DNA from 3 places in the Rhizobium sp. NZLR8 genome. Region 3 is predicted to be linked to each of the others. Evidence: riboswitches for the same ligand, from Rfam matches in the RefSeq annotation. Region 3 holds a riboswitch; each other region holds the start of a gene.
What was found. Region 3 has a riboswitch for thiamine pyrophosphate ahead of HJB89_RS14850 (YkoF family thiamine/hydroxymethylpyrimidine-binding protein). Riboswitches for the same ligand answer to the same signal wherever they lie in the genome.
Positions count from the first base shown of each region.

Region 1: another riboswitch for thiamine pyrophosphate. It lies ahead of thiM (hydroxyethylthiazole kinase); the one in region 3 lies ahead of HJB89_RS14850 (YkoF family thiamine/hydroxymethylpyrimidine-binding protein).
Region 2: another riboswitch for thiamine pyrophosphate. It lies ahead of thiC (phosphomethylpyrimidine synthase ThiC); the one in region 3 lies ahead of HJB89_RS14850 (YkoF family thiamine/hydroxymethylpyrimidine-binding protein).

Region 1 is NZ_JABDVY010000001.1:546,275-556,452, forward strand. It holds gene HJB89_RS02620 (glycoside hydrolase family 3 N-terminal domain-containing protein) at 11-1,033, opposite strand; gene HJB89_RS02625 (GNAT family N-acetyltransferase) at 1,058-1,537, opposite strand; gene thiD (bifunctional hydroxymethylpyrimidine kinase/phosphomethylpyrimidine kinase) at 1,759-2,580, opposite strand; gene thiE (thiamine phosphate synthase) at 2,577-3,212, opposite strand; gene thiM (hydroxyethylthiazole kinase) at 3,209-4,012, opposite strand; TPP riboswitch at 4,062-4,158, opposite strand; gene HJB89_RS02645 (DUF1349 domain-containing protein) at 4,306-4,890, opposite strand; gene HJB89_RS02650 (ABC transporter substrate-binding protein) at 5,105-6,631, shown strand; gene HJB89_RS02655 (ABC transporter permease) at 6,715-7,656, shown strand; gene HJB89_RS02660 (ABC transporter permease) at 7,656-8,525, shown strand; gene HJB89_RS02665 (RidA family protein) at 8,561-9,073, shown strand; gene HJB89_RS02670 (aminotransferase class V-fold PLP-dependent enzyme) at 9,144-10,178, shown strand, end outside.
Region 2 is NZ_JABDVY010000021.1:94,036-104,213, forward strand. It holds gene thiO (glycine oxidase ThiO) at 1-848, opposite strand, end outside; gene thiC (phosphomethylpyrimidine synthase ThiC) at 850-2,667, opposite strand; TPP riboswitch at 2,760-2,871, opposite strand; gene HJB89_RS30710 (hypothetical protein) at 3,094-3,804, opposite strand; gene HJB89_RS30715 (hypothetical protein) at 4,226-4,474, opposite strand; partial or broken gene HJB89_RS30720 (IS5/IS1182 family transposase) at 4,744-4,959, shown strand; gene HJB89_RS30725 (sugar ABC transporter substrate-binding protein) at 5,843-6,772, shown strand; gene HJB89_RS30730 (RodZ family helix-turn-helix domain-containing protein) at 7,334-7,567, shown strand; gene HJB89_RS30735 (PLP-dependent cysteine synthase family protein) at 7,911-8,840, shown strand; partial or broken gene HJB89_RS30740 (Lrp/AsnC ligand binding domain-containing protein) at 8,976-9,494, opposite strand; gene HJB89_RS33895 (LysR family transcriptional regulator) at 9,517-9,750, opposite strand; gene HJB89_RS30750 (ACT domain-containing protein) at 9,856-10,178, shown strand, end outside.
Region 3 is NZ_JABDVY010000005.1:377,390-387,567, forward strand. It holds gene HJB89_RS14835 (ABC transporter substrate-binding protein) at 1-235, opposite strand, end outside; gene HJB89_RS14840 (ABC transporter ATP-binding protein) at 310-1,116, opposite strand; gene HJB89_RS14845 (ABC transporter permease) at 1,113-1,919, opposite strand; gene HJB89_RS14850 (YkoF family thiamine/hydroxymethylpyrimidine-binding protein) at 2,009-2,641, opposite strand; TPP riboswitch at 2,632-2,745, opposite strand; partial or broken gene HJB89_RS14855 (NADPH-dependent FMN reductase) at 2,908-3,479, opposite strand; gene soxR (redox-sensitive transcriptional activator SoxR) at 3,563-4,027, shown strand; gene HJB89_RS14865 (SDR family NAD(P)-dependent oxidoreductase) at 4,138-4,908, shown strand; gene HJB89_RS14870 (helix-turn-helix transcriptional regulator) at 5,011-5,352, shown strand; gene HJB89_RS14875 (LysR family transcriptional regulator) at 5,525-6,418, shown strand; gene HJB89_RS14880 (formate dehydrogenase subunit gamma) at 6,656-7,135, shown strand; gene HJB89_RS14885 (NADH-quinone oxidoreductase subunit NuoF) at 7,132-8,688, shown strand; gene fdhF (formate dehydrogenase subunit alpha) at 8,758-10,178, shown strand, end outside.

The DNA of each region.
Region 1 (10,178 bases), on a different contig from region 3:
GATGCGCCGGTCAGGAGACCAGCGCGCTTGCAAACATGTCTTCGACTTCAGCATGGGCGGCGCGGACGTCGACCTTGAGATTGCCGAGGCGGCCCTTGCCGGCGGCGATCCGTTGCAGCGCGGCGTCCGTCAGCGGCCGGGCGGCCTTGGCGGCGGCCTCGCTTTCGGCAATGTCGCCATGGCTGTGGAGGGCGATGTCGAAGCCGGCGTCGAGCACCTGCCTGACGCGTTCCGGCAGGGTGCCGGCGAGCGACTCCATGAAGATGCAGTCGGAAATCAGCACGCCGTCATAGCCGATGTCGTTGCGGATGACGTCGTGCATGACAGGTGAGACGGAGGCCGGCAGCTCCGCGTCATAGGCCGAGTAGACGACATGGGCGACCATCGCCCAGGGCGTATCCTTCAGCGCGACGAAGGGCTTGAAATCGGTCGCAGTGAGCGTCGCGCGGGAGGCGTCGACCAGCGGGCGCTCCTTGTGGGAGTCAAGCGTCGCACGGCCATGGCCGGGAATGTGCTTGATCACAGGCATGTTGCCGGTCTCGAGCAGGCCATTGACCACCTCGCGGCCGAGGGCGGCGATGACATCGGGATCCGGGCCGAAAGAGCGGGCGCCGATGACCGCGCTCGTCGTCTCGAAGACGAGATCGAGAACGGGCGAGCAGCCGCTGGAAAGACCGAGTTCCGTCATCATCGCGCCCATGGCCTGGGAGGAAAGGCGCAGTGCTTTTTTGCCGAGATCGAAATCGCGGCGGGCAAGTTCGGCAAACTGGCCGAAGCTGCGGAAAAGCGGCCAAGGCCCGGCATCGAGATGCTGGACGCGGCCGCCTTCCTGGTCGGTGAAGACAGGCGCATCGTCGCGGCCGACGGCTTGCCGAAAGCGTTCGATCAGGCGCCTGGTCTGTTCCGGCTCGCGCTGGTTGCGCCGGCCGACGAAGAGGCCGAGCGGATTGGTCTCGCGGAAGAGGGCGAATTCATCATCCGAAATCGCGGGATTCGGAAGGCCGACGAAAAGGGCGAGCGGGGTCGAGGACAATTCTGTAACTCCGGGATCAGATGGTCATTTCGGCATGCTTCTCAGCATGCCTTCGTAAATGCCCTTGTCGGGGGCGGGGATGACGATGGCGCCGGCGGTCCCGGCGTAGAAATCGACCGGGCCGGCATCGCCGATGAAGGCATAGGCGTGACCGAGCGTCTTCATCGCCTGAAGGCAGGCGGAAAAAAGGGCGAGCCCGATGCCCTTGCCGCGCGCTTGGCGGTCGACGCCGGTCGGGCCGAAGAAGCCGCGCGCCGTCGTGTCATAGCAGGCAAAGCCCTTGAGCTTGCCGCCGTCGACGGCGATCAGGCAGGCAACAGGCTGACGCGTGAAGGCGATTGCAACTTCGCTCGCCCAGTTTTCGCTGAAGTTTTCGCGAACCCAGTTGACGACGAGATGCAATTCCGGGGGAAGGGCCGGGCGGATGGAAACGCTGACATCGTCGGCTTTCCGCTTCAGATCGGCAAGCTGTGTGGAGTATAAGCTCACAAGCAGGTCTGGCACCCGTCACTCCTCCTGATATTCCTCTATTACGGAATATATCCCCTTTTAATGACATAGATTTGGCGATCTGGCTGGGCTTGTCAACAGGGATTTTTCAGATGGGTCGCAACGCTGCTCGCCGTTACGCTCCTGCTTTCAAAGCAAGGTAGTTGCCGAACGCAAAAACGGCTCGGGGCGCGAGCCCGAGCCGTTTCGATGGAAGCGTGCGTCGATGTGCGCGCTTATCCCTCGACTCTCCAGAGCGCATGAAAATGCTGCACCGGGCCGTGGCCGGAGCCGACGGTGAGGCTTCCTGATGCCGCGACCGCGCCGGCGAGGTAATCCTTGGCGATGGCGACGGCCTCAGACACCGAGGCGCCCTTGGCAAGCTCTGCCGCCAACGCGCTCGACAGCGTGCAGCCGGTGCCGTGGGTGTTCTTGGTCGGCTCGCGTCTGGCTTCGAACCAGTGCAGGCCGTCGGCTGTGGCAAGCACGTCGGGGCTGTCGTCGCTGTCGAGATGACCGCCCTTGACCAGCACGGCCGCCGGGCCGAGCGCGCGCAGCTGCTCGGCCTGCGCCGCCATGTGAGACCGGTTTGTCGCCACCGGCTGGTGCAGCAGGGCGGCGGCCTCCGGCAGGTTCGGGGTCAGAAGTGTCGCCAGCGGCAGCAGCCGGCTGGTCAGCACGTCGACCGCTTCGGGTGCCAGCAGGGCGGCGCCGCCCTTGGCGATCATGACGGGGTCGATGACGATGGGGATGCTGCGCCGGTCGGCCAGTGCGGCAACAAGCGCGTTGGCGACGGCATCGGCGATGCCGGCATTGGCGATCATGCCGATCTTGACGGCATCGACGCGCACATCGGCAAAGACGGCGTTGATCTGGTCGGCGACGAATTGCGGCGGCACCAGATGCACCCCGGTGACACCTTGAGTGTTCTGCGCCGTCAGCGCGGTCAGTACCGCCATGCCGTAGACGCCGCGAGCGGAAAAGGCCTTGAGATCGGCCTGGATGCCGGCGCCGCCCGAGGGATCGGAGCCGGCGATGGAGAGGACGTTGCGGATCATGCGCGGGCCTTTCGGATTTCTCCGGCGATGCGGCGAGCGGCGGCTTCAGGGTCCGGCGTGCCGCAGATGGTGGAGACGACGGCAAGCCCCTTGGCGCCCGCGTCAAAGACTTCGGCCACATGCTCTGCCTTCAGGCCGCCGATCGCAACCGACGGCACCGGCGAAGCCGCCACCAGCCTTGCCAGGCCCTCAAAGCCGATCGGCTGCTTGTGGTCGGCCTTGGTCGGCGTCGCAAACACCGGGCCGACGCCGGTATAATCGACGAGGCTGGGATCGACGGCAGCGGCGAGCGCCTCGGTCTCGACCGACAGGCCGAGGATCATTCCGGGGCCGATCATCTTGCGCGCTCTCGCCGCATCCATGTCTTCCTGGCCGATATGCAGGCCGTCGGCGCCGATGGCGATAGCCGCCTCGACATCGTCGTTGACGATGAGCAGGGCGCCGGTGCCATCAAGCGCCTGTTTCAACGCGCGTCCGGTCTCGATCATCCCGGTCGTGCCGGCATGTTTGTCGCGCAGTTGCACCATTGTCGCGCCGCCGGCAACGGCAAGGCGGGCGGTCTCGACCATGCCGATCCCGGCGCAGAGATCGGGGTCGAGGACGAGATAGAGCGAAAGATCGAAGGTCTTCATGCGGCCCATATCCTGGCCCTGGCATCGAGCGTTTCGGCGTCAAGCGCGTTCAGCGCATCGAGGAAGCGCCAGGCGAAGGAGCCGGGACCGGCCGCACCGAGTGCTGCCTCTTCGCCGGCGATGGCGAAGGTTGCAAGGGCTGCGACCGTCGCCCCGAACATATCCTCGGGCACTGTGGCGGCAAAGGCGCCGACGAGGCAGGTGAGCGAGCAGCCGAGGGCGGTGACCTGCGGCATCAAGGCCGATCCGCCTGTGATCCGCACCGCCCGCTCCCCATCGGTGACGAAATCGACTGCACCGGTGACGGCGACGACCGCCTGCTGGCGCTCGGCGAGCCATCGCGCCGAACCTTCCGCCTGTTCAACCGGATCGCGGCTGTCGACGCCCTGGCCGCGGCTCTCGCCGCCGGCGAGCGCGATGATCTCGGAGGCATTGCCACGGATGATCGTGGGCTTGAGCGCCAGCAGACCGGCGACCGCATCGCGGCGGAAAGCCGTGGCATAATGGGCGACCGGATCGAGCACCCAGGGTTTGCCGGCTGAGGTCGCTGCCTTCGCCGCCGCCTGCATGCCGTCGATCCATTGCGGCGACAGCGTGCCGATGTTGACCGTCAGCGCATTGGCGATGCCGGCGAATTCGCCGGCTTCCTCTGCGGCATGCACCATGGCGGGCGAGGCGCCGGCGGCCAGCAGAACATTTGCGGCAATGTTCATGGCGACGTAATTGGTGATGCACTGAACGAGCGGCGGCTTTTCGCGCATCGCCTTCAGCATGGCTCCTGGTGTGGTCCTGGTCTGCATGTGGCCCCTTTCAGGCGGGGGCGGGCACGGGGTCATTCGTACGGCAGTGCCGCGACCCCGAGCGACTCCCTCCGCCGGCATTATCCGGTTCAGGTTCGAAGGGTGCTTCTCAGCCCGTCTGTCGACGGGCGCCCCTGTCTCTCATCGCGCTCTTTTTCGCAGAGAATGGGGCGGATGTCATCTCGAAAATGACAGTCCTATTTGTGTGGCATTTACAGCAGGGGCAACGAATAGAACGGCCAACATTCGTGGATCACCCCAGATCGTGTCCGCAGAGAATCTTATAATAGCGTCTAACTCAAATCATGAAGATCCGTCGCAATCGCCAACCCGATCGAGAACTCCGAAAAGCGCACCGTCAACCCGCTGCGCTCCGGCGTGCAGGCCATCGGCCCGACCTCGTAACCGTCGGCGGCCGGGAAGGGCGCTAGCCGCAGCAGCGGCCAGCGGCTCCCGTCGCAAGAGGTCTGGATGCGCAGGGCGCCGTTGGCGAGGGTGACGCGGATGTGGAAATCTTCGAGTCCCTTGAAGGGTTGTGACACCGACCAGTCGGACCTGCCGTCGGTGACGACGGTGCTGAGGAAAGCTTCGCCGTCGGTGAATTCCACGCCTGTTTTTACCCAGCGTTTCCCGTCGAGGCGCACCATCAGGCCAGCCTGGTCGTAGAGGGTGCGGAATTCGCCCTGGATGCGGATCTGGGCGGTGAAGCTCTCTGCCGTGGGAAAGGCGAGGAAATGGCCGCTGTCGCGGGTGAAGCCGTAATGGGTTTCCCGCCAGAAATCGGTTTTTTCATCGGTCGTCAGGGTGAGGGCGGTGTCGTCGGCGTGCCAGCTGGCCGGTTCGTTCAGCCATTTTCCGCCCTTGAAATTGATGTTCATTCTTTTCTCCCGTTCCGCTGAAGCCTGACCATCCGTGTGCTTGGCATAATGCGCAGCCTTCGTGCAGGGCGCAGCCGAAGATTGTGTTTTCTCGCGTTCCGGTATCCCGGCAGAGGCATAATCGGTCACCCACGCTTGACAGGATCAATCCAGCTCTTATTCTTTTACAAAAAGAGTGATTACATAATTGTGGAACTTGACCGGGAGCCCTCACATGAAAACACTTGTCGCATTTCTCCTTGGCACCGCGCTTGTCGCCCTGCCCTCGACCCTGCTTGCCCAGGAAAAGGGCGGCGTCATCAATGTCGCGACGATCGGCGAGCCGCCGACGCTTGATCCGATGTCGTCGACGGCCGATCTCGTCGGCATTGTCACCCAGCATATTTTCGAAACGCTCTACACTTTCGACAAGAGCTGGAACGTCACGCCGCTGCTGGCCGAAAGCCTGCCTGAGATCAGCGCCGATGGCAAAACTTATACGATCAAGCTCAGGACCGGCATCAAGTTCCACGACAATAGCGACATGACCTCGGACGATGTGGTCGCCTCGCTGACCCGCTGGATGAAGATCGCCTCGCGCGGCAAGCAGGTGTCGGGCTTCATCGACAAGATCACTGCTGTCGATCCTTCGACCGTCACAATCACGCTGAAGCAGCCCTATGCGCCGCTGACTTCGCTGCTTGCCTTCAATAATTCGGCGGCGATCATCATTCCCTCGGAAAAACAGGACGAGCCGATGAAGGAGTTCATCGGCACCGGTCCCTATATGCTGAAGGAGCGCAAGGCCGACCAGTATATCCAGCTCGTCCGCTTCGATGGCTACAAGTCCCGTGACGGCGACAGCAATGGCTATGGCGGCGCCCGCCATCAATATCTCGATGAAATCCGCTTCGTGCCGGTGCCCGATCCGAACACCCGTGTCGAAGCCGCCGTCTCCGGCCAGTATGATTATGTCGATTCGATCGCCGTCGAATCCTACGACAAGGTGAAGGCGTCGACTGCCTCGCAGCCGGTCATGTTGAAGCCCTTCGGCTATCCGGTCTTCGTCTTCAACACGAAGGAAGGTGTTGCTGGGAATGTCGAGGTCCGCAAGGCGATTCGCCAGGCACTCAGCATGGAAGACATGCTGGCCGCCGCTTTCGGCAGCAAGGATTTCTATGCGCTCGACGGCGCCATCTATCCGAAGTCCTTTTCCTGGTCGACCGATGCCGGCGTCGAAGGCGCCTATAATCTCGCGGATCCGGAAGGGGCGGCCGCTGCTGCCAAGAAGGCCGGTTATAATGGCGAGCCGATCCGCATCCTGACCAGCCGGCAGTACGAATTCCACTATAAGATGGCGCAGGTCGCCGCAGAATATCTGAAGCTTGCCGGCTTCACCGTCGATATGCAGGTGGTGGACTGGGCGACGCTGACTCAGCGCCGCACCGATCCGAAGCTCTGGGATATCTACATCACCCACAGCCCGTTCCTGCCGGAGCCGGCCCTGATCGGCTCGCTTTCGACCAGCTCGCCCGGCTGGTGGGATACGCCGGCCCGCAAGGCCGCCGTCGATGCCTTCACCGCCGAGGTCGACCCGAAGAAGCGCGCCGCGCTCTGGGCCGATGTCCAGAAGGCGGTTTATACAGATGCGCCCTTTATGAAGATCGGCGATTTCAACGCCGTCTCGGCGAAATCGGTCAAGCTCGAAGGTGTCGATCCGGCCCCATGGCCGTATTTCTGGAACGCTTCGATCAAGAAGTAAACATCGCCGCCGGCGCTGGCCCTTCGTGGCCGGTGCCGGTCTTCTTTTCTGCCGCATCTGCAAGGGCTTGAAGGCCAGCATTCATGATCCGCTACATCCTCCAGCGCCTGTTCGGCATGATCGTCGTGATGTTTCTCGTCGTCACGATCGTCTTCGTCATCGTGCGCGTGACGCCGGGGGACCCGGCTGCCGTCATGCTCGGGCCGGATGCGACGCCGCAGGATGTTGCCGATCTGCGGAGCCGCCTCGGCCTCGACCAGTCGCTCGGCCTGCAATATTTCTATTATATCGGTCAGCTGCTGAGGGGCGATCTCGGCCAGTCGATCTTCCTCAACATGCCTGTCACCTCGGCTCTGCTCGACCGCGCCGAGCCGACCTTCTTCCTGACGCTGTTTTCGCTGGCCATTGCCGGCGTCATCGCGCTGCCGATCGGCATCTATGCGGCCTATCGGCGCGGCTCCTTCGTCGACCAGGCGGCAACGACGCTGGCGATGTTTGCCGCCAGCATCCCAAGCTTCTGGCTCGGCCTCATCCTGATGCAGTTCTTCGCCGTCCGGCTCAACCTTTTCCCGGTCTCGGGTTATGGCGGCCCCGGCTCGACCTTCCTTGAGCGGATGTATCATCTGACCCTGCCGGCCTTCGCGCTCGGCATCGTCTCCTCGGCGCTGATCCTGCGTTTCACCCGCGCGTCGATGCTCGATGTGCTCGGCGATGATTATATCCGCACGGCGCGCGCCAAGGGGCTGGTCGAGCGCAAGGTCATCCTCAAGCACGCGCTGAAGAATGCGCTGATCCCGATCCTGACGGTGCTCGGCCTGACGGCGGCGGTGCTGATTTCGGGCGCCGTCGTCACCGAGACCGTCTTCGGCCTGCCGGGTGTCGGCAATCTCGTCGTCTCGGCGGTGCTGCGCCGCGATTACCCCGTCATCCAGGGGGCGCTGCTCGTCATCGCCGCCCTCTACGTGCTGATCAATTTTGCAATCGACATGCTCTATCTGCTGGTCGATCCGAGGGTGCGCTACTGATGGCCGATATCGCGATCAAGCCCGCCGAGAGCGAAGGCAGCAAATTCGTCCGCCGCCTGCTGAAGCGCAAGACGGTGGCCTTCGGCCTGCTGATCCTGACGATCTTCGTGCTGCTGGCGGTCTTCGCCCCTGTCGTCGCGCCCTATTCGCCGTCCAAACTTTCCATCGTCAACCGGCTGAAACCGCCGAGCGGCACCTTTTTCTTCGGCACCGACGAGTTCGGCCGCGACGTCTTCTCGCGCACGATCTTTGCCGGCCGCCTGTCGCTGCTCGTCGGGGTGGCGGTCGTCAGCCTGTCAGCCGTGATCGGCGTGACACTCGGCCTGCTTGCCGGTTTTTTCCAGAAGCTCGATACGCCGATCGCCCGGCTGATCGACGCGATGATGGCCTTTCCCGATATTCTGCTGGCGATCGCGCTTGTCGCCGCCCTCGGTCCCTCCTTGACCACGGTTATCATCGCGCTGTCGATCGTTTATGCGCCCCGCCTTGCCCGCATCGTCCGTGCGTCGACGCTGGTCATTCGCGAGCTGCCCTATGTCGAGGCGGCAAAGGCGCTCGGCATTTCGACCTTCCACATCATGACCCGGCATGTGTTGCGCAATCTGCTCTCGCCGATCCTGGTGCAGGCCACCTTCCTCTTCGCCAGCGCCATGCTCGCCGAAGCCGGGCTCTCCTTCCTCGGCCTCGGCGTCAGCCCCGAAATCCCGACCTGGGGAACGATGATCGCCGCCGGCCGCCAATATATCGGCCAGGCCGACTGGATGACGCTGTTTCCGGGTGTCGCCATCATCCTCTCGGTGCTGTCGCTGCAGATGGTCGGCGACGGCCTCAGGGACATGCTCGATCCAAGACTTCGCAAGGACCTTTAATCCGCCGACCAGACGTCGGCCCAATCCAAATTTGCATGACAGGAGTTTGCGTGAATCAGTTTCCCACCGCCGCCGGCAAGGTCGAGAACTCGCCTTACCAACGGTTAGCCGCCCTCGGCATCAAGCTTCCGCCGCCGCCGCCGCCGATCGCCAATTTCGTGACGCATGTGGTGGAGGGCAATATGCTCTACCTCTCCGGCCAGGGGCCGCGCGAGGCCGATGGCTTCCTGCATGCCGGCAAGGTCGGCGCCGGCGTCAGTGTCGAGGAGGCCTATCGGCATGCACGGCTGACCGGCATCAATCTGCTCGCCGTCATGCATGATGCGCTCGGCGATCTCTCCCGCGTCAAGCGGGTGGTCAAGCTGCTCGGCATGGTCAATGCCGTGCCTGAGTTCGAGGATCATCCGAGCGTCATCAACGGCTGCTCGGATCTGCTGATCGCGGTCTTCGGCGCGGCCGGCGAACATGCGCGCTCAGCCGTCGGCTTCGGCTCGCTGCCGGGCAACATCACCGTCGAGATCGAGGCGATCGTTGCCTTGAATGGCTGACGAGAGCTTTCATATTTGGAGAAGGGTCCACCCATGGCCCGTTCCTCGACCCAGACTTCTGGAGACCTTCATGCCCAATGATATCAGACCTTCGCTCGGCCTTCGGCCCGTCATCAACGTATCCGGCACGATGACCAGCCTCGGCGCGTCGATCGTCGTGCCGGAGGCGATCGAGGCGATGGCATCGATCCTGCCGCATTTCGTCGAGATCAACGACCTGCAGCGCAAGGCAAGCGCCATCATCGCCCGGCTGACCGGCGGTGAGGCGGGCTTCGTCACCGCCTCCTGCTCGGCCGGTATTTCGCTGGCGGCCGCCGGCGCCATCACCGGCGACAATCTGCTGGCGATCGAGAAGCTGCCGGATGCCGTGCCCGAGAAGAACGAAGTGCTGGTGCAGATGGGCCATGTGGTGAGCTACGGCGCTCCGGTCGACCAGGCGATCCGGCTTGCCGGCGGCAAGGCCGTGCTGATCGGCCAGGCGACCTCGACGCATCGCTTCCACATGGAAAAGGCGATCACCGACAAAACAGCCGCCGCCGTCTATGTCGTCTCCCACCATGTCGTCGATTACGGCCTGTTGAACCTCAAGGAATTCGTCGAGGTCGCCCATGCCAAGGGCGTGCCTGTGATCGTCGATGCCGCCTCGGAATACGATCTCCGGATTTTCCTGGAGCAGGGGGCCGATATCGCCCTCTATTCCGGCCACAAGTTCCTCGGCGGCCCGACCTCCGGCATCGTTGCCGGCCGGAAGGAACTGGTGCGCCATGCCTTCCTGCAGAACATGGGCATCGGCCGCGGCATGAAGGTCGGCAAGGAAAGCATCTTCGGCGTCATGGCAGCGCTGGAAGCCTGGGAAAACCGTGACCATGCCGGCATCCGCGAACGCGAGACCGGTTATCTCAACCTGTGGAAGCGCACACTCGATGGCCGCCCCGGCCTGACCTCGCTGATCGAGCCTGACCCGACCAACAATCCGCTCGAGCGGCTGCGCCTGATCGTCGATCCCGAAGAGGCCCATATCACCGCCTGGGACTTGGCCGATGCGCTGGCGAGGGGCAACCCGCCGATCATCGTGCGCGACCATGAGGTGGAGCACCGTTATTTC
Region 2 (10,178 bases), on a different contig from region 3:
CTTGCACGTGGAAGATTGTCCGGAAAGGCTGGGCGGATTCCGACACCCGTTTCGATTATGGTTGCATCGGCAAAGGCCGGAAATAGCGTGTATGCAGCGTTGAGCAGTTCCATCAGTGAACGGGCGACAATAGGCCCGTCGAATTCCGTCTCGATCATCGTCGCGCCGACCATGAACAGACCGTCTCCACGCGGGACGATGTAGACGGGGAAACGCGGATGGAGCAGGCGGACCGGCCGGGAGAGATCCACGTCGAAGCTTCTAAGGTAAAGCATTTCGCCGCGGACGCCGCGTAACTCCTTGGCCTCGCCGATCTGCGCAGCGCCCGTGCAATCGACGACACTGTCGAAGCTCTCCTCATGCGAGCTCTCGCCCACGAAGGTGACCCCCTGAACTGTCAGCTTGGTGCGCAGCAGAGTCAACACTCGCCGGGGATCGAGATGGGCTTCGCGGCGAAAGAACAGCCCGTGCCGGAACCGCCCGGCAATGGAGGGTTCCAGCGCCGCGATCGCCGGTTCTTCCAGCCATTCATAACCCGTCGTGCGGCAGGCAAAGCGTCGCAGTTCACCAAGATCGCGAGCCGAGGCGACCACGAGCGTTCCGTTTCGTCGCACCTCTCCCGGCACCATTGCCTCCCATTTGTCGGCGGCGGTGAGACCGCGCATGAGTACCGCGTCATCAGCACTCTCCCGCTCGCACCAGGGCGCCAACATTCCGCCCGCGAGCCACGAAGCAGCACGCAGGAAACCGTCATAAGGATCCAGCACGGTGACCTCGGCATCTCGAGCGCGCAGTTCATGCGCCACCGTCAGGCCCGCAACGCCGGCCCCTTTGACAAGCACACGCATCTCATTCGCCCGAATGTTGCAGGGTTTGAACTGGCATATAGAGGTCGCCGCCCTCGCGATAACGCGCTGCCATCGCGTCTAGCCCCTCCTTCTGCGCTTCGGCGCGGATATCGTGCGAGATGCGCATGGAGCAGAATTTCGGGCCGCACATGGAGCAGAAATGGGCCACCTTATGGGCTTCCTTCGGCAGCGTCTCGTCGTGGAAGCTGCGGGCGGTTTCGGGGTCCAGCGAGAGGTTGAACTGATCCTCCCAGCGGAATTCGAAACGGGCGCGGGAGACCGCGTCGTCGCGCAGCTGTGCCGCCGGATGCCCCTTGGCGAGATCGGCGGCATGGGCCGCGATCTTGTAGGTGATAACGCCGGTCTTGACGTCGTTGCGATCGGGAAGGCCGAGATGCTCCTTCGGCGTGACGTAGCAGAGCATCGCCGTGCCGAACCAGCCGATCATGGCTGCGCCTATCCCAGAGGTGATGTGATCGTAGCCCGGCGCGATATCGGTCGTCAGCGGCCCGAGCGTGTAGAAAGGCGCCTCGCCGCAGACTTCGAGCTGCTTGTCCATGTTCTCCTTGATCTTGTGCATCGGCACATGGCCGGGGCCTTCGATCATCACCTGGCAGTCTTTCGCCCAGGCGATCTTGGTCAGCTCTCCCAGTGTTTCTAGTTCGGCGAACTGCGCCGCATCATTCGCGTCGGCGATCGAGCCGGGGCGCAGGCCATCGCCGAGCGAGAAGGAGACGTCATAGGCGCGGCAGATGTCGCAGATCTCCTCGAAATGCTCGTAGAGGAAGCTTTCGCGGTGATGATGGAGACACCACTTCGCCATGATCGAACCGCCGCGCGAGACAATGCCGGTGACGCGGTTGACGGTGAGCGGGAGGTAGTGAAGCCGCACGCCGGCATGGATGGTGAAATAGTCGACGCCCTGTTCGGCCTGTTCGATCAGCGTGTCGCGATACACCTCCCAGGTCAGGTTCTCGGCAATGCCCTCGACCTTCTCCAGCGCCTGATAGAGCGGCACGGTACCGATCGGCACCGGCGAATTGCGGATGATCCATTCGCGGATGTTGTGGATGTTACGGCCGGTGGAGAGATCCATGACGGTATCGGCGCCCCAGCGGGCCGCCCAGACCATCTTCTCAACCTCCTCCGCCATCGATGAGGTGACGGCCGAGTTGCCGATATTGGCGTTGATCTTCACCAGAAAATTGCGGCCGATGATCATCGGTTCGGCTTCCGGATGGTTGATGTTGGCGGGGATGATCGCCCGACCCGCCGCCACTTCCTGCCGGACGAATTCCGCCGTCACATGGTCGGGAATGTGGGCGCCGAAGCTCTCGCCGTCGCGGACTATGGCGTCCGCCTGCGCCTTGCGGCCGAGGTTTTCGCGGATGGCTATGAACTCCATTTCCGGCGTGATGATACCGGCGCGCGCATAGGAGAGTTGGGTGACTGCACTGCCATCCTTTGCGCGCAGCGGCTGGCGTAGCGCGGGGAATTCGGGCGTCAGCCTTTCGCCGCTGGCAAAGCCGTTGTCTTCGGGACGGACATGGCGGCCCTTATAGGCCTCGACGTCGCCGCGGGCGAGAACCCAGTCACGTCGCAGTGAGGGCAGCCCCTGTTCGATACGGATCTCGGTGCCCTCGGTCGTATAGGGGCCGGACGAGTCGTAGACGACAACGGGCGGCTCGCCCGATGTCGGATGCAGGCTGATTTCGCGCATCGGCACGCAAATGTCGGGATGGATGTCCCCCCGAATGTAGATCTTCCTGGATGACGGCAAGGGGCCGGTGGTGACGGTTGGGGTGGCGGCGATATTCATGGTTTGAGGCTCCAAGTTTTCGATTGGAGACCCAGTCCTCAGCCGGAATGATGAAAAGACGCCGGCATGGATTCCACACGTGAATCCACTGCCTTCGAGCGCTTGCACCGTCCCTACGCCAGTATGAACTGGATCAGGTTCAACGGGTCACTGCGCGCGATAGCAGTATCTCAGCCCCTTGCCGGGACCCCCCTGGTGAATGCGAAAAAGGGTAGAGGCTTGCCGAGTAGACTGTCAAGCCACAATCTGCCATGGCTTGGGATCCGGGTTGCACTTAGGCTATCGTGCGTGGTCGCCGCGCTCAACGAATCGACAAGGGCAATCGCCCGACCGACACGCTTCGGCAAGGCAGGCGCTTTTGTCGCATGCAGTGGCTGTCGATTTTCGTCCCGCGCAGTTCAGCAAGTATGCTGAGCTACCGAAGCGCTATTGAGCAAGCAGGCGCGGAACTGGAAAGTCTAGTACTTTGTCCGTGTAGCTTTCGACCAAGGCGCTAAACGGCGTGCCATCTCGAAGTTTCAGTACGGCACGATGTTCGAGCAGGAACGGCGGCAGGGTAAGGGGACCTGTTTCATGCGCTGTTAAGCCCTCCATGTCCCAGCCTTCGGATAGAGGGGACCAGAGCAACTTGGCAGACAGGTTTGTGCGAGTGAAATTAAGAGCCTGAACGGCTCTGCCAAACGCGATATCGCTGGTCTTCAACGCCTGATTCATCTCTGCAGTTAATTTTGCGGGTACATACCAATTGTCGGCTTCCGACAAGACGCGGTCGCCGCAGACCAGGCGGACGCGGCGATAGGCGATCAGTTCACCGGGGCCGACGGTCAGAAGTTCGCGGATGTGCTCATCGGCCGGCTTGTCTTGCCCGCCCACACGCTGAGCTACAATCTTAGAACCTTCCGGTGCGAGCTTGTGCGCGGCGCACCAGCGATCAAGGGTCAACGTAGCACTGGCGTTACTCAGGAGATTGGCATTCAAGGTCTGAAGGACCGCAAGCGCTTCTACTCGAGATGTCGGCGAGTTCAGCCACTGAGACCCTATAGACGGTTCTTGCGCAATTGCGATCTGGGTGCCCAGCACGATGGCAGTCGCTGCAAGTGCGGCGATGCGAATGCGTTTCGAAGAACAAAATGACACGGAGAACGAATCCTTTCTGCAGTAAATTTGATGGGCTAACCCTGCGCGTCAAATTTCTTTGATTTTGGCAGGCGAGCGCGCGTTGTCAGCGTATTTGATTACCGGCAGAGAGATTTGAACTGCGCCTTGCGTGTACCGGGTAACGGTCGGGTTCCCAATAGGCTTTCTTACCATCTTCCGATGTTCCTGCCGTGCTCCTACCTGTTGAAGCCTGTGTGCCCGAGCCGTCCTTTGCTTGCGTCGCATCAAGGTCGTCCATGATATCCTCCATCCGCGCGCCGACCTGTTGTTGGAGTTTGCAAGCGTTGGCGACTGAGCCGGCGCTTCCTTCCTGAAATATGGAAACCCGATAGACGTGGCTTTCAAAGGAGGAACGTGGCGGCCGGTCCAAATTCTGCCAATTACATATCGTAACTTTCACTTAACGGTTTAGCGCCTTTGTCGTCCTCTCGCTCGTTGCGGGATGTTCATACAGCTGGATCGGATAAAATAGGTAGCAACCGAAAGCAAAATCCAGGAGCAATTGTTCGAAAAAGGTCTTCTTCGTCGACACAGAGCCCTCCTGCCGGTCGAGTGACAATTGTAGACCAGGCAGCGACACGCCGTCGATGGTTGCCAACCGCAGATGCGAGTAGCCAAGGCGCTTGTCTGATTTCTTTTGGTGATCCATGTCATCGCGCTCCTTGTGCAAACCTTCCGGAGGATGATGTCGCCGGCAAGATTTCAGCATTCATGGGAAAGAATTTTCCTGTTGCACTGTCGTAACTCATCATAACAGGACACTTGATGAAAACGACAAGCAACGCAACAGATGTGTCGGATATATTTAAAAGTATATCGTTTCCAATATGGCAGATCTTATTTTCTATTGTGAGAAACCCGTGAGTTATGCAATATATTATTGCATATACTTCTATATATATCGCATTTCATGCCTTTGGGGGCCGCATGAAATGGCAACTCTCTAACGGCTACGGCAAACGCTCGCTGGTCGAAACGGCAATCGGGCGATAAAAGTCCATCATCGGGCGGCGTCTGCGGGCGAGGTCGCGACCTGGTCAGCAGACCGAAGGCGTCATCGGCTGCGCCGTTCTCAATCGCATGCTTGACTGCGCACGCCCGAAATTCGTCCGCCGCAAGGCAGCCTCGGCATGATCAGCCGTTTCAAAGATCCCCATCCGTTCAATTCCAGATCTGTGCACCAACGCCCGCGGTCGTCGCCGATCGCATTTGTAGAGTTTGCTGTCTCAATGCATCACTTCTTCTCGGAGCTTAAAGCGGTAGCGGAGAGGAACGCGCGGAAGTCGACCGTCGATTCAAGGAGTCGGACGCTGACGCTGACAGGGTCCCTATTGCCAGCGATTGGACATGGTCATGCAATAAAATTGCATCGACAAGTGCAGATGACATGTCGTCGCCAACGACCTCTCCGGAGAGGTCTGCGCCGGAGCCAGGAGGTCTGCGAGGGCGAGTGTAGAGTTGCCGCCTCGACCGGCCCAGTTCAGCGACTGCCCGGTCCATTGCGGCGCCGCCGCTCTTGTTAATCTCTCCTGCCATCGGGTTCGATATTCCTGAAAAAAACCGGGTACTGATGGGGTTCTCTCATTCACGACGACGATTCTTTCAAGAATGAGAGACTTCACAAACAACGATGAATGGACCTCAAAGTGAAATAGATAGAAGCTTACCAAAACTGCGTCACGTTGCCTCGCGATCACGCGAGAGCTGACGAAGAGATTGGACAATATGGCATGTGTCGGCTTTGCATCATTGTGGTGTCATCTGTGAAAGACGCTCGACATTGGCGCTGTTGAAGACTGCGAACTTAAATCATCAAATCAGGCACCAAAAAATTTGGGGTTCGCGCGAGTCAACGTAGCGGCGAAGGGGAGGCTGGTCGTCAGCATCGAGATCGTCTTGATATCTTATGGAGATGTTCGGCCTTTTTCTGGCGGCCCTGGTAATTGTTTTCGGCCAGCGTGCTGAAAACCCGGCGTGAGGAGGGTGCAGCCGGGCACCGCTTTGTGGAGGAAGTAAAATGAAAAAGTTTATCCTGGGCACTGCGATGGCGCTCGTCATGTCGACGGCGGCTCACGCAGAAACTGTCGGCGTCTCGATGGCGAAATTCGACGACAATTTCCTGACGGTTCTGCGCAACGGCATGACCGATTATGCAAAGACACTCAGCGGTGTGACGCTGCAGGTCGAAGACGCACAAAACGACGTTTCCAAGCAGCAGAGCCAGATCCAGAATTTCATCGCCTCCAAGGTCGATGCAATCATCGTCAACCCTGTCGATACCGATGCGACCACGGCAATGTCGAAGCTTGCGGCCGATGCCGGCATTCCGCTGGTTTACGTCAACCGTCAGCCGGTCAACGTCGACACGCTGCCGGAGAAGCAGGCCTTCGTCGCTTCGAACGAGCAGGAATCCGGCACGCTGGAAACCAAGGAGATCTGCCGTATTCTCGGCGGCAAGGGCAAGGCCGTCGTCATCATGGGCGAGCTCTCCAACCAGGCTGCGCGCATGCGGACCCAGGACGTTCATGACGTCATCAAGACGGATGAATGCAAGGGTCTGGAGATCGTCGAAGAGCAGACGGCGAACTGGGACCGTACCCAGGGCGCCGACCTGATGACCAACTGGCTCTCCAGCGGCATCGAATTCGACGCCGTGATCTCCAACAACGACGAAATGGCGATCGGCGCCATCCAGGCGCTGAAGGCAGCCGGCAAGGATATGACCAAGGTTGTCGTCGGCGGCGTCGACGCCACGCAGGACGCGCTTGCCGCCATGCAGGCGGGTGATCTCGACGTCACGGTGTTCCAGGATGCCGCCGGCCAGGGCAAGGGCTCGCTCGATGCAGCGCTCAAGCTCGCCAAGGGCGAAAAGATCGAAAAGAAGGTCTACATTCCCTTCCAGCTCGTGACGCCTGCCAACGTCAAGGACTTCGTCACCAAGAACTGAGGCGAACGCTAAGAGGATGCGGGCTTTGTCCGCATCCTCTTTTCGGGCGCTCAAAGTTCCTCAAATCCTTAAAGATGAACGACCCTTGAGCTCAGGGTGCGCTTGATCCCGATGCGCCGTTCTCAGGCGATCTCTTCACGACGACGGCCGATCAACAGCGCCCGGCAGGTTTCTCACAGGCTCTGGCCGAACCTGCGGGCCATGAGCGTATCGCGCCGAGGCAACTCTCGAATTGTTTGTCCATCGTTCTCCGCTCGGGAATGATCAGTGCATCACTCCCTACGAGCTTCCCGACCGGGGCGAACGCTCCTGCCAGATCGGAAGCTACTTGTCGGCCGTCGTGAGTGTGCGCCGCAGTTGGGAGCTTGGGTTACCTCTCGTCGGCTGCTACGCAAGGGTTGTCCGCCCTTCATCGCGTCAGACCTGTACTCCGCTGCACAAACTGATAGAAAGTGCGCCCGCGGAATTCGAAGAAACTGTCCGTTGCCGGACGCGGTCGGCAGCGGTGGAACTAGAAAACGGATGCACGTTTTCCGGCTGCCAAAAGGAGCCTTAATCGACATGAACATGGTCTCGAAGATTGCGAAATCGCCAGTTGCCCCGTCCGTTGGCGCTCTGCTTGCAGAAGCTCGCCTGGCTCGCGGCTATTCGCTGGACGACGTCGCAGAAACCACTGGTCTGACTGTGGCAGAGGTGACAGCTCTGGAGAACGACGCGGATTTCGACGCGTCGAGGATTCGAAGGACCGCATCCGCTCTAGGGATTCTAGAAAAGATATGCGATGCGCCGCGCTGACATCGTTGAACAGCTTTTTCCACGGCTCTACCTCCTCAAGGAAGGTGGGTGCAGCAACTCACGGGTCGCGCTTCAATGGGATGCTGTTCAACTCGGGCACAGTTTTCAAGGGTAGGGCAGGGAACCTCGGCTGTGATGTTTGACAACCAGCTGACTCTTCAAGGGGAATGGCGCGGCTGGCGCAGTTCTTCCGCTCGCAAATTCGGCATCATCGCGTGCGGCTCGATTCCAAGGTTCAGCAGTCTCTTGGGAAACTTCGTGGGAATCCGCTGTATGATCTCGTTGGGTGTTTGCATCGGTTTGACGCCCATCGAAAACTCAACACGCGGTTCACCCGGGTGGCTTGCCCAATACTGCGCTCAACGCTATTGGCAATACACCGGTCGTACGCCTGCGTCGCGTCGTACCGGACGGGAGCGCTCAAGTCTTTGTGAAGCTCGAGTATTTCAACCCGACGGGCTCGTATAAAGACCGCATGGCAAAGTCCATCATCGAAGAGGCTGAGCGCCGCGGAGATTTGAAGCCAGGAATGACAGTAGTCGAGGCGAGTGGGGGAAGCACGGGGTCCTCGCTCGCCTTCGTTTGCGCGGTGAAAGGCTATCATCTCATCGTGGCTTCTTCAAACGCCTTTGCCATGGAGAAGTTGCGTACCATGGGCAGCTTTGGCGCAACCGTTGATCTGATCCACAGCCCGTCCGGCGAGATTTCGGCCGATCTAATTCCGTCTATGATCCGTCACGCCCGGGAGGTCTCCAACCGGTCGGACTGCTATTATTCGGACCAATTTAACAACCGCGACGCCTTGATTGGCTACGAGGAGATCGGCCATGAGTTGGTCACACAATTTCCAGACGGTATCGACGCCTTCTGTGGCGCAGTTGGTGTGGCCGGGATGACAATGGGCGTGGCAAGGATTCTGAAGTCGCGCTCAGCGTCGATTCGCATCGTGGTTCTGGAGCCGGCCTCTTCACCTGTCATATCGAAAGGTTGGGCCGGAACCCACCACGTCGAGGGCATAGGGGTAGGCTTCGTTCCGCCTTTGCTCAATCAAGATCTCTATGACGAAGCGCGCAGCATTCCGGAGGAGGAAGCACGCGCTATGTGTCACCGATTGGCACGGGAGGAAGGATTGCTGGTCGGTACGTCCACGGGCCTCAATGTTACTGCGGCGATTCGTTTGGCCAAGGAGTTGGGGCAGGCTAAGACGGTCGTCACGGTCGCGAGCGACACCGGCCTAAAGTACATGAACGGGAAGCTTTTTGCAGATGCCTGACAACGGTCGAGCGACGGCCGGGACGACGCTGGACCTTCGGTTGAATTGGAACCTGCGCGACAAAACGGTTGGCCCCGGCCCCTAGGCAAACGCGCCCCTCGTTGTATCGGTAGCGCAGTTTTTTGGAGCATCCTGTCAACGGGGCAGGGAAGGTTCATGATCGTGCCCACGAGTAAATTTCATAGTCCGTCCAGACGCTGCCACGACAATCGCCAATCTAAACGGCGTCGAAGCCCAAGCCTGGCTTGCCCACCTTCTTGCCTGCGTTGCCGATGTGTCCGTCAGAAAGCTGATCAGCTGCTTCGGTCGAACTGGTAATCGACTCATTGAACTCTTAGGCGGGGTAGTCTGCGGCCCTGACGACGGATTACGGCCTAACATTGTCGCATGAGTGATTTTTACTCCGACCCCGACGCAGGAGCCACCCTGTGAGTTGCCGCGACACCAAGGGATGCCGGCGCTGTCGAGTGGTAACGGACCGTTGTATTTATAGAGGCGCATCGCGAAAGATGTCCGGATGACGCCAATTGCGGGAAGAGCGAGTAACGCGATCAGAACCGTTGCTTCATACGTAGCCATGTCGGGAATCACTACCTCGAGCGAGAAATCATGGTCTCCCGAGACGAGGTGACATGCTATTACTTCGGGCATGGAGAGGACGGCCTCTCAGAAGGAGTCAACGTTGTCGTGTGAGTGTCGTGCGGCGTGACGGGATATCCTCTCTCCAATTTGGGTAGGCCGGCACGGATGACCGCGGACGATCAAGACCGCCAGCCTTTTCCTCAGGCGCTCTAATCTGTTGCGGGACCGCCGAAGGCGTAATCCGAAGTATTTTGGCCGCCCGCTCAAAGCTTGCGCTGCGAAGGAGTGCGACGAGTGCCTCAAGTTGAAATCGATCCAACGTCGTCAATCTGCCTTATGCCAGTTAAGGAAATCTCATTTGTTCGCGCCCAATTCCCGTCTTAGACAATGAACACCCAAGACATCATGACGATAGGCAAAGGAGCCCGCTAGAATGACTATTGTGTCGCGAGACAAGTTCGAAATGCTGTCGAACATGACGCCCTCGCTCAAAGACGGCGAGTATGTGTTCTGCTCGATACCCAATGAGGGGAGCAAAGTCCACAATCTGAATCCGATTGGGACATTTCACGAAAGAGAAGGTTTGACAGTCATCCTTGAGAAAGGAGAGGCGCACGAAGCGGGGTTCGAAACTTCACTTGCGATGCGCCAGATCACCCTCAATGTGAATTCTGCGCTCGATGGCGTCGGCCTTACGGCGGGCGTTGCTGCCTCTCTCGCAGAAGCTGGCATACCGTGCAACATGGTGGCAGCATA
Region 3 (10,178 bases):
TCGACACCAGCGTTCCGGCGCTGGTGTCGGCATAGGGAAGGATCTCGACGTCGAGGCCGGCGGCGGTATAGAAGCCCCTCGCCTTGGCGACATAGATGCCGATATGGTTGGTGTTGGGTGTCCAATCGAGCGCCATGCGCACCTTTGCGGGCGCTGACTGGCCGAAGGCCGGGCGGCCGGCAAGGCTTGCGGCGATGGCGGCTAAGATCGTCTGGCGACGGGTGAGAAGCAGCATGGTGACCTCCTCAGGTCTCTAGAGCATGATGCCGAAAAGTGTGAGCGGTTTTCTCACGACATCATGCTCTAACTCTATAATGTAGAACAGGATTCAGATTTTAAGCCGACCGGCCTAAAATCATCCTGTTCGAGCGGATGAAGCAGTGTTTGCAGGATTTCGGTTTCGATCGCCTGGGCCGCCGGCGAGCCGAGATCGGCAAGGCTTCTCGGACGGGGCAGGGGAACGTGGAATTCGCGGATGATACGCGCCGGGCGGGCCGAAAGCACGTAGATCCGGTCGGAGAGGAACACGGCCTCGCGGACGTCGTGGGTGATCAGCAGCGCCGTCCAGCGGTGTTCGGTCCACATGCTCTGCAGCCATTCCTGGATCTGTGTGCGCGTCAGCGCGTCGAGCGCGCCGAACGGCTCGTCGAGCAGCAGCATGTCCTGGGTCTGGACGACAGTGCGCAGCAGGGCGGCGCGCTGGCGCATGCCGCCTGATAGTTCGGATGGATAATGGTGTTCAAAACCGGCAAGGCCGAAGCGCTCAAACAGTGGCGCCACAGTGGCGCGGGCAGCGCGGCGGCTCATGCCACGCACTTCGAGGCCAAGTGCCGCATTGTCGATGATCCGGCGCCAGGGCATCAGCGCATCGCGCTGCGGCATGAAGGCGAATGAATGCGGCGCCCGTTCCAGCGGCGCGTCCTTGAAAAGCACGGTGCCGGAATCGGGGCGAAGCGCCTGTGTCAGCAATCGGAGCACCGTCGACTTTCCTGAGCCGGACGGGCCGACGATCGAAACGAACTCGCCGTTTGCCACAGTGAGCGAAATATCGCCCAGCACCTTCATGCCGTCGAAGGACTTCGAGATGTTGCGCAGTTCGACCATCGTATCGCTCATCGCCGCGACTCCTGGGATCGTTGCCAGGGCATGACGAGGCGCTGGATCAATAGCGTCAGCCCGAAGAGGCAGAGTGTGAGCGCGGCGCTGATGACGACGGCGGCAAGCACGAGATCGGGGCGGAAATTGTTCTTGGCGTTGAGGATATAGATGCCGAGGCCGCGGGCGGCGCCGGCATATTCGGCAAAGATCGCGCCGACGACGGCATAGGTGATCGAGATCCTGAGGCCGGCGAAGAAATAGGGCAGCGCGGAGGGAAGCCGCGCCAGGCGGAAAATCCGCCAGCGGCTCGCCTTCATCGAGTTCAGCAATTCGGCGATGTCGCGGTCGGTCGATTGATAGCCCTGCAGCAGGGCGACCAACAGCGGAAAGAAGGTGACGAGCGCCACCAGCAGGATCTTCGGCAACAGGCCGAAACCGAACCAGAGGACGACAAGGGGCGCGATCGCCACCAGCGGCAGCGTCTGGCTGGCGATGAAAATCGGTAGCAATGCCCGGCGCATGAAAGACACGAAATCCATCAGGATCGAAGCGGCGAAGGCGAAGGCAAGCGACAGCGCGAAACCGCCGAGTGTCGCACCCAGCGTCGGCCAGGTGTTTGATATTAGCGCCTCACGGTTCAGCCAGCCCTGGATGACAATGCGCGAAGGCGCCGGCAGGATGGAAGGTTTGATGCCGGAAAGATCGACATAGAGTTCCCATGCCGCCAAAAACGCGCAGCCCGCGAGAAAGGCCGGTATGCCCCGGTAGAGAGCGGCGCGGAGCGCGGCAAGGCGCGAATCCGATGGTTGTGGCGATGTCATCAGCGTTCGATTTCAGGCTTTCGTCGGGCACTGCATAATTCCTTAAATCGGAATCGATTTAAGGGAAAATTATGCAGCAATTTAAAGTGTTACGGCGTCCCTTGCGCGTCTGCTAAGACGCGCGGCGCTGTATTGGCGGAGACCGTGATGTCGAGCGTCACGTGTCCCACCGGGTCGCCGAAGCGATAGAAGGCCTCATGAATGGTCGCGAAGACGGCGCCGGCATCTCCCCCCAGCCGGGTACAGAAATTCTTGGCGTGGTCGAAGGTGCCGGAGCGCTTCAAGAAATCGATGCAGCCATAGATCTCGTCCATATGGCTGCCGGTTCCCATGACGTAGAGCGAGAATTGCGCGGCCGCCGGCTGTCCGGTCTCCGTGGTGGTTTCAACGGCGGCAAGGGCTGATGTAATCCGGTCGGCAAGCGGCTCCGCCCGGCCGGCAGAGGGCTTGACGCCGCAGATGGCGTCGTCGGGCTCACCTGGGCAGCCGCGTGAGACCGCGGCGGACAGCACGCAATGCTCGCCGGTATTGGCGGCGACGACGAAAAGATCGCGCATGGCCGCGAAGAGGACATCAGGCGGGCCGACCAGCAGGGTGGAGATATCATCGGTCTCGATGCGAAGCCGGTCGCGATAGGGGTCGAACGCCTTGACGGCATCGAGAATGATGCCGACGAAATTGCCGGACATCGGATAGAGTGACACTTGTGCGCCTGAGAACATCTGAACCTCGCTCCGCTGGCATTACCCAGATCAGCTTTGAAGGGTCCAGAGGCTTGCGCCTCGCATCTCAGCCCCGGCGATACGGAGCTCCCCTGTTATTTCGGCGGAAACTATCATCGCGGTTTTCTTCCCGCAACCGCAAAATTGCAGACCCGTCCGCGTGGTCGGAATGAACCTGATATGACGGACAACACCCGGACCGAGGTCCTGCCCGGGTGTTCCCAGAGGTTCCGTACCTGCTGGGAACGGAACCGGAGCTTTCTGTCTCAGGCGGCGATATCGGCATAGGGACGATCGATACGGGCGGTGGCGAGCGCCCGTGTCCACCATTCCAGCCTTGCCATCATTCGGCCGAGCAAGCGCAGCGCGTCGTCGGGAGTGTCGAGCCTGCCTTCCGCGTCGAAGCGGTTCCATGGCGCAGCGAAGCTGACCGAATCGCGGATCGTGACGGCGTGGAGTTCGGCAAAGACGAGGCGCAGCTGCTCTACCGCGCGCAGGCCGCCGGAAATACCGCCATAGGAAACGAAGGCGACCGGCTTGCCCTGCCAAGGCTCGAAGAAGAAATCGATGACGAATTTCAGCGAGGCGGTGAAGCTGTGATTGTATTCCGGCGTGACGATGATGAACGCGTCCGCCATGCCGAGCCGCTCGGCGAGCCTGGCGATTTCGGGATGTGCCAATTCGCGGGTGGTCGGCAGCGCAAAATCCAGCGGGTCGATGATGTCGATATCGAATTGCGGGAAGCGGATGAGCTCCTCCGTCAGCCACTTGACCACCCGGTCGCAGATGCTTCCCTCGTGCTCCCGTAGATGACCGCCAGCCTGGTGGGTGTTTTCATGTGTCGCTCCTTGTTGCGATTGGACTTTACGATTGCAGGAGCAACAGGTATAAAACCTCAACTAATATTGAGGTCAATAGGCGATGGATACGATTCCTGCGACGCCGCTCGGCAGGCTCCTGACAGTCGGTGAAGTGGCGGAGCGCAGCGGCCTCGCCGTCTCGGCGCTGCATTTTTACGAGACCAAAGGGTTGATCTCGAGCATCCGCTCCCGCGGCAACCAGCGGCGCTATGGGCGCGATGTGCTTCGCCGTCTCGGCATCATCAAGGTGGCGCAGCGTGTCGGCATTCCGCTTTCGGAAATCCAGTCAGCGTTCGAGTCCCTGCCGCAGGGACGAACGCCGACCGTTGCCGACTGGCAGACGCTGTCGGCGCGCTGGAAGGATGATCTCGACGCGCGAATCAGGCGGCTCAGCCTGTTGCGCGACCGATTGACCGGCTGCATCGGTTGCGGCTGCCTGTCGATCGAAAGCTGTCCGCTGCGTAATCCCTGCGACCGGCTTGGCAAGGAAGGGCCGGGTGCGCGGCTTCTGGAGGCCGAAAACTAGTCCTGGTTTTCCCCGGAAAGATCGGTGCGCGCCTTTCTTTCGGTCGGTGCGCTCATATGTTAAGGGCGAGTGACGCAACCGGCGGCACTGTCCGCGAGGAGGACGGCTTCGTGTTTCATCCCAGATTGTTCGAAAATCGCAATGTCGTCGTGACCGGCGCCGGCCGCGGCATCGGCCTTGAAGTCGCCCGGCAGTTTCTGGACTGCGGCGCGAAGGTGATTGTCCATACCGGGCGCAAGCCGGGACGGGATCTGCCGGATTTCCTGCTGACCGCTGAATCGGAAAGACGGGCGCTGCTGCTGCACGCCGATTTCTCCGCCATCGGTGGGGCGGCGCAATTTGCCGACGATGTCCTCGCTTTCTTCGACAGGGTGCATGTGCTCGTCAACAATGCCGGCACCATGCTTGGCCGGTTTCCCGCTGCCACGCTGACCGACGCAGAATATGAGGCAGTCATACGGCTCAACCAGACTTCGGTGGTGGCGCTGACGCGGGCATTGCTGCCGGCATTGAAGGCGGCCGAGGGCGCTGCCGTCATCAACACTGTTTCGATTTCGGCGCTGACCGGCGGAAGCCCCGGCTCTTCGATATATTCGGCCTCGAAGGCCTTTGTTGCGACCTATTCCAAGGCGCTCGCCCGCGAGCTTGCCCCGGATGGCATCCGCGTCAACTGCGTCTCGCCGGGAACGATCGAGACGGATTTCCACGAGCGCTATTCCTCCAAAGAAAAGCTGGAGCAGACCCGGAAATCCATCCCCCTGCAGCGACTCGGCACGGCGGAGGATTGCGCTCCCGCCTATCTGTTCCTGGCAGCTCCCTCACTCTCGGGATACATCACCGGCCAGGTGATCGAGATCAATGGCGGACAGCTTATCTGCTGATTTACTTGGACCTTTTTTGGCATTTCATCACTATTGACCAATTCGCTTGTGCGAATATGCTATTGTACTGATCTACCTCACCGCCTCCTTCCGAGATATCGAATGCCGTTGCCTAAACCGGAGCCGGGTATGACCGGCCAGGAGTTGCATAAACTCGCTGGAAAAGCCCATGAAGCGAGCGACCTGCTGAAAGCTTTGGCGCATCACACCCGACTTCTGATCCTCTGCATACTGGCGAAAGAGGAGCGAACGGTCGGTGAAATCGAAAATATTCTCGGCATACAGCAGGCGATGGTCTCGCAGCAACTTGCGCGTTTGAGGCTCGAAGGCCTGGTCAATACGCGCCGTCAGGGCAGGCAGGTTTATTACAGCATCGGCAATGTCAACGTGCTGGGTTTTCTCGAATCGCTGTTCGATCTTTTTCCGGCTGCGGAAAACTGTTAAAGCGCGTCGCATAAAACTTGATTCATGCGACGCGCTTTAATTCTTTGTTTTATGCATGTCGTCGTCCCAAAACCGCTGCACACTTTTGGCGGCATGCATTAGTACCCGCCCTTGCGAAGCACGGCTGCTATGTCGAAGATGAGGCCGGACGCGAAATGTCGCGGGAGACCGGATGATCGACAAGCTGGAATTTTTTATCGCCCTTGCCAATGAAAAGCACTTCGGCCGTGCCGCCGAGGAGTGCGGGATCTCGCAGCCGACGCTCTCGGCGGCTATCCGGCAGCTCGAGGATCAATTGGGCGTCATGCTGGTGCAGCGCGGCTCGCGGTTCCAGGGGCTGACGCCGGAAGGCCAGCGCGTGCTGGAATGGGCCCGGCGCATCGTCGGCGATGCCCGCACCATGCGCGAAGAGATGCGCGCCGCGCGCCGCGGCCTTTCCGGCCACATTCGCCTCGCCGCCATTCCGACCGCGCTTGCCATGCTTTCGCGTATCACCACGCCTTTTCAGGAACGGCACCCCGGCGTGACCTTCTCGATCGTCTCGCGCAATTCGCTGCAGGTGCTGAGCATGCTCGAGAATCTCGAAATTGATGCCGGCATCACCTATCTCGAAAACGAACCGCTCGGCCGTGTTACGACGGTTCCGCTTTATGCCGAGCGCTATAATCTGATCACGGCTGCAGGCAGCCCTTTGTCTGATCGCGACAACGTGACCTGGCGCGAGGTTGGTGATCTTCGGCTTTGTCTATTGACGGCCGACATGCAGAACCGTCGCATCATCAACCGGCACCTGACGGAAGCCGGCGCCACGGTACATCCGACGCTCGAATCCAACTCGATGATCGTGCTGTTCTCGCATGTCAGGACCGGGCGCTGGGCGAGCATCATGCCGCGCAACGTCGCGAAATCCTTTGGATTTCCAGTGGAAATTCGGATGATCCCGATCGTCGAGCCGGAGGCGCATCATCTGGTCGGGCTTGTCGCGCCGTATCGCGAGCCGTTTACGCCGCTCGTGTCGGCCTTGCTGCACGAAGCGCGGGTGCTCGTGCAGGATGAAGAACTCTGATAGAAAAAACCTATCGATCCACGAGATAGCTTTATTGATTGCCGGCGGCTTCCCTGAGATGTTGCTTGCGGAATAGCGTTCGGCTGGGGGAGCGCGCCCATTCCGCAACGCGCTAGAGCAATTCCAGCAAAAGTGTGAAGCGGTTTTGCGTTCGGAATTGCGTAAAAACAAAGAGATAGAGCATTTTCGTGATTCGAAGAAAAACGGAAATGCTCTAGCCGCTGGGAGAGCTACCTTATGACCATTCATATCGCCGAAGGCGATATCACAACGCGCACCCGTTCCATCATCGCCGATCTTCGCTTTCTCGAAGGGCCGCTGCTTCCCATTCTGCATCAGGTTCAGGAAGAATTCGGCTATGTGCCGCCGGAAGCCCTGCCTGTTATTGCAGAGGAATTGAACCTCTCCCGCGCCGAGGTGCATGGCGTGATGACCTTCTATCACGATTATCGCGACCATCCCACTGGGCGGCATGTGCTGAAGCTCTGTCGCGCCGAAGCCTGTCAGTCGATGGGCGGCGATGCGCTGGCCGAACGCCTCAAGACGCTGCTCGGCATCGATTTCCATCAGACGACGCTCGATGGCGCCGTGACGCTGGAGCCGGTCTACTGTCTCGGGCTCTGCGCCTGCGCGCCGGCGGCGATGCTCGATGGCGAGGTCTATGGCCGGATCGACGATCAGTTGGCCGCGGAACTTGTCGCGGAGGCACGCCGATGACGGTCAGGATATATGTTCCGCGCGATGCCGCAGCGCTGGCGCTCGGGGCCGAGATGGTGGCAAAGGCGATTGCCCAGGAGATCGCCGCCCGCGGCCTCGATGCCGAGATCGTGCGCAACGGCTCGCGCGGAATGTTCTGGCTGGAGCCGCTGGTCGAGATCGAGCTTGCCGGCAAGCGGATCGGCTACGGGCCGGTGAAGGCAAAGGATGTGCCTGGCCTGTTCGACGCCGGGATGGCTGATGGTGGCGATCACCCGCTCTGTCTCGGGGAGGTTGAAGACCTCCCGTTCCTCAAAGGACAGACCCGCCTGACCTTTGCCCGCTGCGGCATCACCGATCCGCTTTCGCTCGCCGATTACGAGGCGCATGGCGGTCTTGCCGGTCTTCGCCGCGCCGTTTCGATGTCACCAGCCGAGGTCGTCAAGGAAGTCACCGATTCCGGCCTGCGCGGACGGGGCGGCGCCGGCTTTCCCACAGGCATCAAGTGGAAGACCGTTCTCGATGCCGCCGGCGAACGCAAATATATCGTTTGCAATGCCGATGAGGGCGACAGCGGCACTTTTGCCGACCGGATGATCATGGAGGGTGATCCCTTCGTGCTGATCGAGGGCATGGCGATATCAGGCCTCGCCACCGGAGCGACGAAAGGTTACGTCTACACGCGGTCGGAATATCCGCATGCGATCGCGGTGATGAGCGAGGCTGTCGGCATCGCGCGCCAGGCCGCTATTCTCGGCCTATCGGTGCTCGGCTCCGGCCGTGCCTTCGATATCGAGGTGCGCATCGGGGCCGGCGCCTATGTCTGCGGCGAGGAAACGGCGCTGCTGAACAGCCTCGAAGGCAAGCGCGGCGTCGTGCGCGCCAAGCCGCCGCTGCCGGCGCATCAGGGGCTGTTTAACTGTCCTACCGTCATCAACAACGTGATCTCGCTCGCCTCCGTGCCGGTGATCATGGAAAAGGGTGCCGCATTCTATCGCGATTTCGGCATGGGCCGCTCGCGTGGCACCATTCCGCTGCAGATCGCCGGCAATGTCAGATATGGCGGGCTTTATGAAACGGCCTTCGGTCTTTCGCTCGGAGATATCGTCGACGGGATCGGCGGCGGCACGGCGACGGGGCGACCGGTCAAGGCCGTGCAGGTCGGCGGGCCGCTTGGTGCCTATTTCCCGCGGGCGCTGTTCGACACGCCGTTCGATTATGAATCCTTCGCCGCCAAGGACGGGTTGATCGGCCATGCCGGCATCGTCGTCTTCGACGACACCGCCGATATGCTGAAGCAGGCGCGTTTCGCCATGGAATTCTGCGCAATCGAAAGCTGCGGCAAGTGCACGCCCTGCCGCATCGGCTCGACACGCGGCGTCGAGACGGCCGACAAGATCGCCCAAGGCATCGAGCCGGAGAAGAACCGGGCGCTGCTTGCCGATCTCTGCAACACGATGAAGTTCGGTTCGCTCTGTGCGCTCGGCGGTTTCACGCCTTATCCCGTCGTGAGTGCGATGACGCATTTCCCGGAGGATTTTTCGCCGGCGCCGATGGTGGAGGCGGCTGAGTGATGACATCTCACGTCGCACCCACACTCTTTCCTGCATCGCGCATTTCCACTTCCGTACAAGAGGCCGACCATGTCGCTCATCCATGAAATCGACTACGGCACCCCGGCTTCGAAATCCGAGGCGATGGTGACGCTCACCATCGATGGGCAGCAGATCAACGTGCCGGAAGGTACCTCCATCATGCGGGCCTCGATGGAGGCCGGCATCAAGGTGCCGAAGCTCTGTGCCACCGATATGGTCGACGCTTTCGGCTCCTGCCGGCTCTGCCTCGTCGAGATCGAGGGACGCAACGGCACACCTGCCTCCTGCACGACCCCGGTGGCGGCAAACATGGTGGTGCATACGCAGACGGGTCGGCTGAAGGACATCCGCCGCGGCGTGATGGAACTCTATATTTCCGACCATCCGCTCGACTGTCTGACCTGCGCTGCCAACGGCGATTGCGAATTGCAGGACATGGCTGGTGCCGTCGGCCTGCGCGATGTGCGCTACGGCTACGAGGGCGACAACCACGTCAAGGCGCGCAGCAATGGCGACATCAATCTGAAATGGATGCCGAAGGACGAGTCCAATCCCTATTTCACCTATGATCCCTCCAAGTGCATCGTCTGTTCGCGCTGCGTGCGCGCCTGCGAGGAAGTGCAGGGCACCTTCGCGCTGACGATTGAGGGACGCGGTTTTGGTTCGCGCGTATCCCCCGGCATGCACGAGAATTTCATGGAATCCGAATGCGTCTCCTGCGGCGCCTGCGTCCAGGCCTGTCCGACGGCGACGCTGACGGAGAAGTCGGTGATAGAGATCGGCCAGCCGGAACATTCGGCCGTCACCACCTGCGCCTATTGCGGCGTCGGCTGCTCGTTCAAGGCGGAAATGCGCGGCGAGGAACTGGTGCGCATGGTGCCGTGGAAAGACGGCCAGGCCAATCGCGGCCATTCCTGCGTCAAGGGCCGCTTCGCTTACGGCTATTCCACCCACAAGGACCGGATCCTCAACCCGATGATCCGCGAAAAGGTCAGCGATCCCTGGCGGGAGGTCAGCTGGGACGAAGCCATCGCGCATGTGGCGTCGGAGTTCCGCCGCATCCAGTATCAATACGGCCGCGAGGCGATCGGCGGTATCACCTCCTCGCGCTGCACCAATGAAGAAACCTACCTGGTGCAGAAGCTGATCCGCGCCGGCTTCGGCAACAATAATGTCGATACCTGCGCCCGCGTCTGCCATTCGCCGACCGGCTACGGTCTCGGCCAGACGTTCGGAACTTCGGCCGGAACGCAGAATTTCGACAGTGTCGAGCATTCTGATGTCGTCGTCATCATCGGCGCCAATCCGACGGAGGGGCATCCGGTGTTCGGCTCGCGATTGAAGAAGCGGCTCCGCCAGGGGGCCAAGCTCATCGTCATCGATCCGCGTCGAACCGATATCGTCCGCTCGCCGCATGTCGAGGCTTCCTACCACCTGCCGCTGAAACCCGGCACCAACGTTGCGGTGAT